One region of the Devosia sp. Root105 genome, then DNA from elsewhere that is predicted to be linked to it. Evidence: predicted binding sites of a transcription regulator. Region 1 holds the regulator's gene; each other region holds the start of a gene.
What was found. The regulator LexA, encoded in region 1, represses DNA repair genes until DNA is damaged. The targets are predictions, from matches to a motif close to TGTTCNNNNTGTGTTCNG.
Positions count from the first base shown of each region.

Region 2: a site for LexA is predicted at 1,697-1,714, ahead of dinB (DNA polymerase IV). Genes of this name have one in related genera too.
Region 3: a site for LexA is predicted at 1,785-1,802, ahead of recA (recombinase RecA). Genes of this name have one in related genera too.
Region 4: a site for LexA is predicted at 1,329-1,346, ahead of ASC68_RS25805 (helicase-related protein). Genes of this name have one in related genera too.

Region 1 is NZ_LMCR01000016.1:99,502-102,589, reverse strand. Features, by position in the region: gene ASC68_RS16490 (2-dehydro-3-deoxygalactonokinase) at 1-492, opposite strand, end outside; gene lexA (transcriptional repressor LexA) at 763-1,485, opposite strand; gene ASC68_RS16480 (winged helix-turn-helix domain-containing protein) at 1,635-3,088, opposite strand, start outside.
Region 2 is NZ_LMCR01000001.1:730,829-733,916, reverse strand. Features, by position in the region: gene ASC68_RS03415 (aminoglycoside phosphotransferase family protein) at 1-590, shown strand, start outside; gene ASC68_RS03410 (NAD(P)-dependent alcohol dehydrogenase) at 666-1,631, opposite strand; gene dinB (DNA polymerase IV) at 1,737-2,984, shown strand.
Region 3 is NZ_LMCR01000016.1:384,868-387,955, forward strand. Features, by position in the region: gene alaS (alanine--tRNA ligase) at 1-189, opposite strand, end outside; gene recA (recombinase RecA) at 636-1,712, opposite strand; gene araD1 (AraD1 family protein) at 1,968-2,960, shown strand.
Region 4 is NZ_LMCR01000020.1:67,061-70,148, forward strand. Features, by position in the region: gene ASC68_RS25795 (DUF3108 domain-containing protein) at 1-263, shown strand, start outside; gene ASC68_RS25800 (hypothetical protein) at 464-874, shown strand; gene ASC68_RS25805 (helicase-related protein) at 1,435-3,088, shown strand, end outside.

The sequences.
Region 1 (3,088 bases):
GAAGCGCTCGAGCCTGGTGCCAGAGAGGAGCGCCCATTTGCTGTGGGTGCCGGGCATCACCGCCAGACCGGAGAAGCCCGGGAGCAACGATGACAGGCCCAGCAACTGGGTTTCCTCGCCGCGCATCACGTCCTCGGCGCCGACATCACGCAGGCAGACGCCGGGAAGAATGCGGGGGTTGAGCGGACCGGGCATGTCGGGCGCCACCGCGCCTTGAACGAGGCGACCAAGCTCGGCCGGCGCGTCGAGATAGGGGGCCTCGATCCAGCCCTGGCGGGCGCCGGCCATGCCGCAGATCAGCACGTCTTCGACATCCTCGGCGACACCGCTGAGCAGCGAGGTCAGCACATCGGGGTATTGTTCGCGGCTGAGGCGACCCATGCCATCCGGCGACGAGCGCGCGAAGGCGATCTCGCCGGCGGCGTCGATGCCCCATGCGCGCAGATTGGAAGTGCCCCAATCAACGGCGACCCATTCGACCTCTGCTGCCAAAACCTTCTCCCTGGCGCTGCACGTTTGCTGCGCACCGCCATGCCGCTAAAGCGCGATCGGGAAGGTTGTCCACTCTCCTGGTACGATCGCGACGGCCATTTGCATGGAGGCGCTGCCCGAGGATGCCTGAAGCCTCCCTTGGCGGCGCGGACCGTAACGTCTTTGCCGGCCCGGCCCTAGTGCAAATATCGGCGGGGAGGTTCGGTTTCATAAGAAAAAGGGCCGGCAAGGCTGCCGGCCCAAGGACCCGATTGGCGGTGGGTCTGGAGGTCAGTATTTGCGCAAGAGGCCAACCAGCCGGCCCTGCACCTTCACCCGGTCAGGCGGGAAGATGCGGGTCTCGTAGGCCGGGTTGGCCGCTTCGAGCGCAACGGAGTTGCCGCGGCGGCGAAGCCGCTTCAGCGTCGCTTCCTCGTCATCGACGAGGGCGACCACGATCTCGCCGGTCGAGGCCGCGTCCTGCTTCTTGATCAGCACGGTGTCGCCATCGAAGATGCCGGCGTCGATCATCGAATCGCCGCGGACTTCCAGTGCATAGTGCTCACCAGGCCCCAGCATTTCAGGCGGCACCATGATGGAGTGGCTGTGGGTCTGGATCGCTTCGATCGGCGTGCCTGCCGCGATGCGGCCCATTACCGGGATCGTCACCGCCCGATAGGAGTCGGCATTGACCACCGGTGCCGAGGGGCGGGCCGGAGGCGCCGACACCTTGCCGAGGTTACCCTCGATGACCGAGGGCTCGAAGCGGGCCTTGCGACCACCGAGCGAGGGGTTCATCGAATCCGGCAGCTTGATCACCTCGAGCGCGCGGGCCCGGTTGGGCAGGCGCCGGATGAAGCCACGCTCTTCCAGCGCGGTGATCAACCGATGGATGCCGGACTTGCTCCTCAGGTCGAGCGCGTCCTTCATCTCGTCGAACGAGGGTGGGATGCCGGACTCTTTCATCCGCTCGTGGATGAACATCAGCAGTTCGTGTTGCTTGCGCGTAAGCATGGGCGGCTCCGTGAGCAGAATCGGAACAAAGACTGAACGTGTTATACGTGTTCCAGTTATGTTCTGCAATCGAGCGGTGAATATTGCGTTACGATTGGGGGCGCAGCGAGCGGAATGAGCAGGTGTCGGGTCCAGGAACGCCGCTGCTGTCACCCATTGGCGAGGCGGCGGAGGAGGGCCGTGGCGGCAAGGAGGTCCGAGGTAGCCTTGCCTTCGGTGAAGGCGTGGTGAGTGCCGGCAAGGAGCTCGTAGGCGGCAGTCCGCCGGTCCCTCGACCACAGGCGTGCGAGGCTCATCGTGGCCCTCAGTTCCCAGGCGAGCGCTCCCTGGGTTCGAGCGAGATCGATGGCCTCCCGCAGCAGCCGCGTGCCGGCCTCGATATCGCCATCGGCGACCCTCGCGAGGGCGAAGGCCCGCAGGATCTCGGGTCGGCACCAGCCGCTGCTGTGTTCGGGGGAGAGCTTCAGCCCGCGCAGCGAGCCGGTGAGCGTCACCCAGGTCTCGGCCTGCAGGAAGCTCGCCGGCTGCAACAGGATGGCGCTTTCGCTGCGACGGCCTTCGCGGACGGCGATGTGGATCATCACCTTGCGGTAGAGATCGGCCCATGAGGTCCAGAGCGGCAGCCCGGCATGCTCGGCCGCGCGCTCCAGTTGCGTGATGTAGCCAACGGCTCGGTCATCCTCGCCGTACCACAGCAGCAAAGGGCAGGCGCCCAGGCCAATCGCTTCGCAGAGGGCCCAGGGACCTTGCTCGGCCGCGAAGTTCAGCGCCTCGAACAGCAGGTGGCGGGATTGGTCGGGCTTGCCCAGCAGCCACAGCCGGCGCGCCTCCAGGACGCGCAGGGCGCCCCTCGGCGGGGAGGTCAGAATGGCGAGCGGCGCCGGCAATTGCCAGTCGGGGCCAGCGATCATGGCGTTGGCGAGGCGGGCCGAGGCGGCATGGTCGCCGGCATAGTGCAGCGCCTCAGCCTGCAACCGGTCCGCGGTTTGCGCCAGATCGCGACGTCCGGCAGCGCGGGCATTGGCAAGAGCCGCCTGCGACAGCCCGGCGGAGCGCTGGAGGTGACCGGTGCGCAGCGCCAGGGCCGAGCGGACCAGCAGAAGTTCCGCATCGGCCCATGCGGCGGCCATGGTGCGGCCAAGGCGGGCCGCCTCGAGCAAGTGCCGGCCTTCGATGCGCAGCGGACCGGCGCGATCTTCCGTCAGCGTCGCCAGTTGCAGATGCAGCCGGAACCGCAGTTTGGCTGGCAGAAGCGCTCCGGCCCGTAGAGCTGTCACGGCGCGGCTACGCATCTCGTCATAGTGGCCACCCCGCAGCAGCAGGGGGCTCGCATGGGCCGCGAGGAGGGCGCCGGCGTCCAGGTCGCCATGCGGCGAAAGGCACCGGTCGAGTGCCTCGCGGACCTCCTCGACCAGGTCGCCATGCCGTTCCAGCCACTCGGCACGTGACAGCTTCTGCCACGCCTCGAGGGCATTGATGACATGCGACAGGGCGAGGTCGGCATGACGCCGTGCCGTCCGAGGCAAATCCTCTGACGCGGCGAGCCGTTCGGCGGCGTAGGCGCGCAAGGGGCGGGAGAGACGGTATCGCACTGCATGTCCAC
Region 2 (3,088 bases), on a different contig from region 1:
GCCTGCCGACCCCGGCGGTACACGCAGCCGGTCCCTATGCCGGCCGCTGGGGCCTCGTCATGGACCGCGCCCCGGGCCAGCCGCTGGCCAGCCTCGCCGCCGCCGACCCGGCGCTGCTGCCCGCGGCGCTCGAGGCCATGGTGCAGCTCCACCTCGCTATCCATGCCCGCACCGAAGTTCGCCTTTCGCCGCTGAAGCCGCGCCTCGCCGACCGCCTCGGCCGCGTCGACCTCGAGGCCGCACTGCGCGCCAGCCTGCTGGAGCGGCTGGCGGAACTGCCAGAGGGCAACCGCCTCTGCCATGGCGATTTCCACCCCTTCAACATCATCGGGCCGCCCGGCGCCGCGATGATCGTCGATTGGCCCGACGCCACCTCCGGCCCACCCGCCGCCGACGTCGCCCGCTCCTACCTCCTGATGCGCCACGGCGCCGGCCACGAGTTGGCCGACGCTTACCTCGAACGCTACCTTGCTACCGGTGCGCTGACCGAAACCGAGGTCCGCGCCTGGCTGCCGATCATCGCCGCGGCGCGGTTGGCCGAGAACGTGCCGGAGGAGAACGAACGGCTGCTGGCGCTGGCGCGGGGGTAGCTGGCCTCGAACTCACCCACCGGTGTTCTTAGCTGGGTTCGAGCCTCAAGAGGCTCCGCAACGGCCCACACGCCCTCACGGCACCACCACCAGCTTCCCCAGCGCCTGCCCGGCGCCGATCCGTTGAAACGCCGCCGCCGTCTCCGCCAGCGGATAGACCCGGTCGATCGCCGGCGTCACCGCGCCGGCCGCGATCAGCGCCCCGAGCTCCGTCAGCTGCCCCGCATCCGGCTGGTGCAGCACCAGCCCGAGCTGCTGCCCGCCAGGCTTCGAGCTCATCGCCCCGAGCGTTGCCACGGCAAGGATGGTCGGTGTCGTGCCACCCACCACCGCCAGCCGCCCGGTAGGCGTGAGCGTGCGGCGGAACTGCGCCAGCGGCCGCGACGCCACCATGTCGATGATCAGGTCATACCGCTCTGTGCCCGCCGCAAAGTCCTCGGCGCGATAGTCGATCACCCGCTCCGCCCCCATCCTGCGCATCAGCTCGAGCTTCGCTGCCCGGTCGACGCCGGTCACGTCAGCACCGGCGCGCTTTGCCAGCTGGATCGCAAACGTTCCGGCGCCGCCACCCCCGCCATTGACCAGCACCTGGTCGCCGGCCCGCACCTCGCCCTTCCAACGCACGCCTTGCCACGCCAGCAGGCCCGCCTGCGGCGTCGCTGCGGCGGCTTCGAAGCTCACCGGGTCGGGGATCCTGGCCAGCACCGCTTCCGGCGCCGCGACATACTCGGCAAACCCGCCCCAGTTCGCCCCGCTGAGATCGCCGAACACCCTGTCGCCAACGGCGAGGCGACTCACCCCTTCGCCCAGCGCCTCGACGATGCCGGCAACGTCGGCGCCGAGGATCGCGTGCTGCGGCCGCCACAACCCGCCCAACCGCGCGAGGAACGGCTGGCCGCGTAAGAGGTCCCAATCCCATGAATTGAGTGACGCCGCCTTGACCCGGATCAGCACCTCGCCCGGCCTCGGAACCGGCTGCGCCACCTCGGCGAGCCGCAGCTGCTCCACCCCGCCATATGCCGAATAGACCATTGCCCGCATCGCGCCCTCCCGATCCCCCGCAGCACCATCCGCCGCCGGCGAGCCGCTTGACAAGCCCAACGCTTCGTTCGCTTTATGTTCTCATTGCGCCACGGAGAATCCCGGATGGAGCCCGCCGCCACGATCCTCCACGCCGATCTCGATGCCTTCTACGCTTCGGTCGAGCAGCTGCTGAACCCGGAGTTGCGCGGCAAGCCGATTGCCGTCGGCGGCGGCGTGGTGCTGGCCGCCTCCTACGAGGCCAAGGCCTTCGGCGTGCACGGCGGCATGTCCGGCTGGGCGGCCAAGGAACTCTGCCCCGAGCTGATCTTCACCGGCGGCCATTTCGAGGAGTACCAGCGGCTGGGCGACGCGGCGATCGGCATCCTCGACGACTACACCCCACTGGTCGAGCGCATCTCGATCGACGAAGCCTTTGCCGATGTCGCCGGCTGCGAGCACCTGTTCGGCAGCCCCGAAACCATTGCCCGCACGGTTCGCGCCCGCGTCCGGGCCGAGCTCGGCCTCCCCATCTCGGTCGGCGTGGCGCGCACCAAGCATCTGGCCAAGATCGCCTCGCAGGTGGCCAAGCCCGATGGTCTCGTGGTGGTCGATCCGGTGCGCGAGCTCGAGTTCCTGCACCCGCTGCCGGTGAGCCTGATGTGGGGCGTCGGCCCGGTCACCGAGGGCAAGCTCGAGGACGAGGGCATCCTCACCATCGGCCAGCTGGCCGAACAGCGCACCGAGTGGGTGCAGCATATCCTCGGCCATGCCGCCGGCGAAAAGCTCAGCGCGCTGGCTTGGAACCGCGACCCGCGCGGCATCGTCACCAACCAGCGCGCCCGCTCCGCCGGGGCCCAGTCGGCGCTCGGCAAAAAGCCGTTCATCGAACGGATCTACCGGCCGACCCTGCATCACCTCGCCGATCGCATCGCCTCGCGGCTCAGGGTGAAATCCTGGCACGGCCACACCATCACGGCGCGTGTCCGCTTCCGCGACCTGCGCGCCGTCACCCGCTCGATCACCATCGACCAGCCGATTTCGGCCACTGTGAGCCTCGCCGAGATCGCCGAGGACCTGGTGCGGGTCGTCCAGGCCGATCACCCCGACGAGCGCACCATCACCCTGCTCGCCATCTCGGTGGCCCAGCTCGAGCGCGATCCGCTGGTGCAGCTCGAACTGCCGCTCGACCTCGCCGACGACGCCCGCCGCCCCGGCACCCGGCGCGGCGCCTCGCGCCTTAGCGCCGATCGGGCCATGGACGCCGTCCGCATCCGCTTCGGCCGCGAAGCCATCGGCTATGCCTCGGCGACGCTCGAGCTCGATCGCTCAGTCCCCGACGCCTTCCGCGGCTTGGCGGAAAAGCCGCTGTAGAGCGCATCAGCACTTTGTGATTGAGCTCGGCCTGGCCTACCCACCGGGTGTCATCCCTGCGAAAGCAGGGACCCAACTCACAGCCCGCGCCAGCCGATAGATGG
Region 3 (3,088 bases), 290 kb from region 1:
GCTGGTCGCCCGCACATAGTCGCGCTTCTCGACGCCGGTGAAGACGTTCTTGAACTGCACCATGCCGGCATTGGTGAACATCAGGGTCGGATCGTTCCGCGGCACCAGCGGGCTCGATGCGACTTCTTCGTGACCATTGTTCGCGAAGTAGCTCAGAAAGCTCGACCGGATATCGTTCACGCTCGTCATGACGGGTCTCTTACAGACAAATGGCGAGGCCATGAGCCCCGCCAAGAACAACAGGAAAGGCCTTCTATCGCGGGGCTTGCGGTTGTGTCCAGCGCAGGGTGGGGAGAGGTGTCAGATTGGGTGCGTAGGACGCGGAGATCGCACTGTCGTCAGTCCCGCAACAAGCACCGGCCGTCATCCCGGCGAACGCCGGGACCCAGTGCAACAAACATTCCGCCAACGTCGACCCATCCGACCTTGCTGTGACGGACCGGCGGGGTTCGTACCCAGTCCATTGTCCGAGCAGTGGGTCCCGGCATTCGCCGGGATGACGGCCGGTGGATGGGCACAATTGAGTTTACCCACCAGCGCCGGCGTGAATGGCACGATCGTGGAAACGCAACCCACCGCTCAAAACGAAAGGGCGCCACCTGGGCGCCCTCTTCTTCACATCCCGGCGGGTCCGATCACGCGTCCCCGTCGTCGCCCTCGTCACCTTCCGGCCCGGCCAACAGCGCTTCGCCGAGGATGCCGGAGCTTTCGCGCACGCCCTTTTCGATCTGGTCGGCGATCGCCGGGTTGTCCTTGAGGAACTGGCGGGAGTTTTCACGCCCCTGCCCCAGCCGCTGGCTGTCATAGGAGAACCAGGCGCCGGACTTCTCGACCAGTCCCGACTTCACGCCGAGATCGAGCAGTTCGCCGGTCTTGGAGATGCCTTCACCATACATGATGTCGAACTCGACCTGGCGGAACGGCGGAGCCAGCTTGTTCTTGACCACCTTGACGCGTGTCTGGTTGCCGATGACTTCCTCACGCTCCTTGATCGCGCCGATGCGGCGGATATCGAGGCGGACCGAGGAGTAGAACTTCAGCGCATTGCCGCCGGTCGTGGTTTCGGGCGAACCGTACATCACGCCGATCTTCATGCGGATCTGGTTGATGAAGATCACCATCGCCTTCGACTTCGAAATCGAGCCGGTCAGCTTGCGCATCGCCTGACTCATCAGGCGCGCCTGCAGGCCCGGCATCGAATCGCCCATCTCGCCTTCGAGTTCGGCTTTCGGGGTCAGTGCGGCCACCGAGTCGACCACCAGCACGTCGACGGCGCCGGAGCGCACCAGCGTATCGGCGATCTCGAGCGCCTGCTCGCCGGTATCGGGCTGCGAGATCAACAGCTCATCGACCTTCACGCCGAGCTTCCTGGCGTAGATCGGATCGAGCGCATGCTCGGCGTCGACGAAGGCGGCGATGCCACCGTTCTTCTGCGCCTCGGCCACCACATGCAGCGCCAGCGTGGTCTTGCCCGAGCTTTCCGGCCCGAACACTTCCACGATGCGGCCGCGCGGCAACCCACCGATGCCCAGTGCGATATCCAGTCCGAGCGAGCCGGTGGAAATCGCCTCGACCTGGGCAATGGCGCCCTCGCCGAAGCGCATCACCGTGCCCTTGCCGAAATTCCGCTCGATCTGGCTCAGCGCTGCTGCCAGCGCCTTCTCCTTATCCATCGATCCCTCAATAACTCGTAGAGGCGCAACAGCAGCCATCACCGGTCTCCCTTATTCCACTTCGGTCTGCGCCGCGCAAACCGATAAGATGTCCATCTAATGTACTCATTCTGTTCTCATTTCGTTTCCAAATCGTCAAGGGGGTAAATTCGCTGTTCCTTACGCACCGGCGCCTTGCGATTCGACCGCTGCGCACCCTTGGCACCCGCGTTGGTGATCTACATCCAAAATCCAAATGCAATCGCGGCTGCGCCGCGCTATAGGGCGGCAACGAAAATCAAGGGAATGGGCTTCATGCATCTCATCCAGTTCCAGGACGACAAGGGCGCGCGCGCCGTCGGCGCCACCGAAGGCGGCGTCACCAGCGTGGTCACCGGAGCCCAGAGCGTCTATGCGCTCGCTGCCGAAGCCGCCGAGCGCGGGCTGTCGCTGCGCGCCGTGGTCATCGAGAAGGGCCTCGGCGCCAAGCTCGATCGCGAGGCGCTCGCCCGTGAGGGCCGCCTGCTTGCCCCGATCGACCATGTCGATCCGTCGCACCTCTACGTCACCGGCACTGGCCTTACCCACCTGGGTTCGGCTTCGACCCGCGACGCCATGCACAAGTCGAACCAGCAGCAGGCTGAAGCGCCGCTGACCGATTCGATGAAGATGTTCCGCATGGGTCTCGAAGGCGGCAAGCCCGCGCCGGGCGAGATCGGCGTGCAGCCCGAATGGTTCTACAAGGGCAACGGCTACACCGTCACCGCGCCGGGCCAGCCGATCCCCTCGCCTGCCTTCGCCAAGGACGCCGGCGAGGAGCCCGAGATCGCCGGCATCTACTATATCGGCAAGGACGGCACGCCTTTCCGCCTTGGCTTCGCGCTCGGCAACGAGTTCTCCGACCACGTGACCGAGCGGGTGAACTACCTGTTCCTCGCCCATTCCAAGCTCCGCTTCTGCTCGTTCGGGCCGGAGCTGCGGGTTGGCGAGCTGCCGCGCAACGTCTCGGGCATGTCGCGGATCCTGCGCGCCGGCAAGGTGCTGTGGGAGAAGCCGTTCCTCTCGGGTGAGGACAACATGAGCCACACCATCGCCAACCTCGAGCACCACCACTTCAAGTACGACCTGTTCCGCCAGCCGGGCGACATCCACGTCCACATGTTCGGCACCGCGACGCTGAGCTTTGCCGACGGCATCAAGACCGAGCCCGGCGATGTGTTCGAGATCGAGGAAAGCCAGTTCGGCCTGCCGCTGCGCAATGCCGTCGCCTGGAACGACGACCGGCCCGTGACCATCCGCCAGCTCTAAGGGCTGGCCATCGTTGAGTTTTTGAGGAGCCGGGCCATGTGCCCGGCTCCTTGCTTTTCGGCCTTTTCCACAGCGTGCACATTTCGGCCCCCTCCCCGCCCAGATTGATGGGCGATGTTGCGGGCGTT
Region 4 (3,088 bases), on a different contig from region 1:
TGAGCCTCAAATACGTCAAGGACGATACCGCGACGAGCAAGCGCACCGGCTACCAGGGGCCGCTGGTGCTGTGCTCGATGCATTACACCCCGATCTCCGGGCACTATACCAACAACGAGATCACCACCTATCTCGCCAGGAACGAGCGCATCCTCGTCTGGTACGCGCCGCTCCAGGCAGCCGGCTACTACATCCCCTACCGGGCGCTGGTGACCACCGAAGCCGGTGACCTCTCGGTGGTGCTGACCGAGCTCGCCGAATAGCCGTACCCCCTGCGGCTTTCAGGAAAAGTTGCAGACTTTTCCACCTCGAAAGCGCGACCACATCAAAGACGTAGAGCATTCACCGATTCAACGAACGGTGAAATGCTCTGGCGATGAACGTCAGCTAAACCCTTGCCTCAGCACGCGTTCAAGCGCGCGACGGCATTTTCTCCTCCAAGGCTCGCGCCAAGGAGGAATTGATGACCATCGTGAAACTCGGCATCGCCGCTCTCGCCACTACGGTCGCGCTCGCTGGCGCCGCCAGTGCCCTCGACCTGAAGATCGCCACCCCCGGCCCGGGCAAGCTCGTGCCGACCAGCATCCAGCTCGGCATCATCCCGCCGCCCAACAATATCTGCCCGGGCAATGGCAAGCTCACCGCCTGGGTCGAAACCAACAAGCCCGGCACCATCAACATTCTGCTGGTGAAGAAGGGCGGCGCCGTCGGCGGTCCTTACGCTGTCACCACCGTGAAGGGCGCCAACGGCATCGTCATGGGCAGCTACACGCAGAATCTCGTGATCAACAATCCAGTCGACGCCGAATACCGCGTCGTCGTCGCCGGCACGCCCATCCAGTCCAACTGGGTCCCACTCGTCGCCGAGTGCTAAAACCCCGGGGCCGCTGCCCCCGACTTCCGCGCCCCGGACCACCGGCAACAGACCCGTGGTCCCTCGTGCCGGCATGCCTCCAAGTGGGGCTGCCGGCCGGGCGGCGGAAATCATGGTTAACCGGGTGTTACCAAAATCCGCGTGTCATTCCGGGACGGTCAACGGCTATTTTGCCAACGCGGCGGCGTGAGCAGCCATTGTTCAGGCACCTAAGGCATGAAGGCCACAAAAATCTTTGCGGGTGAAGGCTTTACGCCTCGTTCACACTTGGCCGATTCGAGCCCTAAACCGCCCGCAATTAACCGCTTCGAAACCTTCCTGAACGCGATTTCCGGGGATTGCGCCGGATGCCACAGGAATGCCGTGGCGCTAGCGGGTCGCTGACCAAGCCACCCACCATATGCTGTAGTGAACAAACACGGATTTCCGAGTCGCAACCGATTCCTTTCCGGTTTGTTCTTCGTTCGTACCAATGGTTAACGCCAGCGCCAGCGACCTCGCTTATTTGTTCCGCGACGAGACACTCGTTTGTTGGCTTTCGATCACCTAAATAGGGCGCGATGACTCCCGCTTCCGCCTCCTCGCTCAAGGCGATCCTTGGGCCCACCAATACCGGCAAGACCTTCTTCGCCATCGAACGGATGCTCGCGCACCGCTCGGGGATGATCGGCCTGCCGCTGCGGCTCCTCGCCCGCGAGGTCTACCACAAGGTGGTCGACCGGATCGGTGCCCAGCACGTGGCGCTGGTCACCGGCGAGGAGCGGATCGTTCCGGCCAAACCGCGCTACTGGGTCTGCACGGTCGAGGCCATGCCGCTCGACGTGCCGGTCGAATGCGTCGCCATCGATGAAATCCAGGTGGCGACCGATTTCGACCGCGGCCACGTCTTCACCAACCGGCTGCTGCATGCCCGCGGCATCAGTGAAACCCTGCTGCTCGGCGCCGCCACCATGACGCCGCTGATCCGCGCGCTGCTGCCCGATGCCGAGATCATCCAGCGCCCGCGCTTTTCCGAGCTGCTCTACGCCGGTTCGAAGAAGATCTCCCGCCAGCCCAAGCGCTCCGCCATCGTCGCCTTCTCGGCCACCCAGGTCTACGCCATCGCCGAGCTGATCCGGCGCGAACGCGGCGGCGCCGCCGTGGTGATGGGGGCGCTCTCGCCCCGCACCCGCAACGCCCAGGTCGACCTGTACCAGAACGGCGACGTCGATTTTCTCGTCGCCACCGATGCCATTGGCATGGGCCTCAACCTCGACGTGCATCACGTCGCCTTTGCCGACGACCACAAGTTCGACGGCCACCAGACCCGGCAGCTGACCCCAGCCGAGTTCGGCCAGATCGCCGGCCGCGCCGGCCGCCACATGCACAACGGCAGCTTCGGCGTCACCGGCCACGCCCCCGATTTCGACGAGGAACTGGTCAAGCGCCTCGAGACCCATGATTTCGAGCCGATCCGGGTGATACAATGGCGCAACGCGGAGCTGGATTTCGCCTCGATCGAAGACCTGCGCCATAGCCTCGACCAGACGCCCACGCTCAGGGGCCTGACCCGCGTTCCCGTCGCCACCGACCAGCATGCGCTGGAGTTCGTCGCCCGCAACGAGGCCGGCGCTGCGGCAAAAAGCGAGGCGGCGGTGCGGCTCTTATGGGAGTGCTGCGGCATCCCGGATTACCGCGATATCTCGCCGGCGCAGCACGGCGAGATCATTACCCGCATCTATCTCGACCTCACCCGCCACCGCCATGTCGACGCCGACTGGATTGCCGAGCAGGTGCGGTTCTGCGACAATGTCACAGGCGACATTGATACGCTTTCCAATCGGATCAAGCAGATCCGGACATGGACCTTTGTCGCCAACCGCAAGAACTGGCTTGAAGACCCCGCATATTGGCGCGAAAAGACCCGGGACATTGAAGATCGACTGAGCGACGCTCTGCACGAGCGTCTCACTCAACGTTTCGTCGATCGTCGCACTTCGGTGCTTATGCGCCACCTGAGAGACAAGCATATGGTATCGCCTGAAATTAACGACCGCGGCGAGGTGAGCCTCGAAGGCCACCTGATTGGCTCCATCGAGGGCTTCCGCTTCACCTTGGCTCGGTCGGAAGGTGGCGATGCCAAAGGCGTGGCGGCAGCCGCGGCGCAGGTCGTGGCGCCTGAAATCGCCAAACGCGCCGAGCGAGTCGCCGGTGCGCCCAACGAAGAGCTGGTGC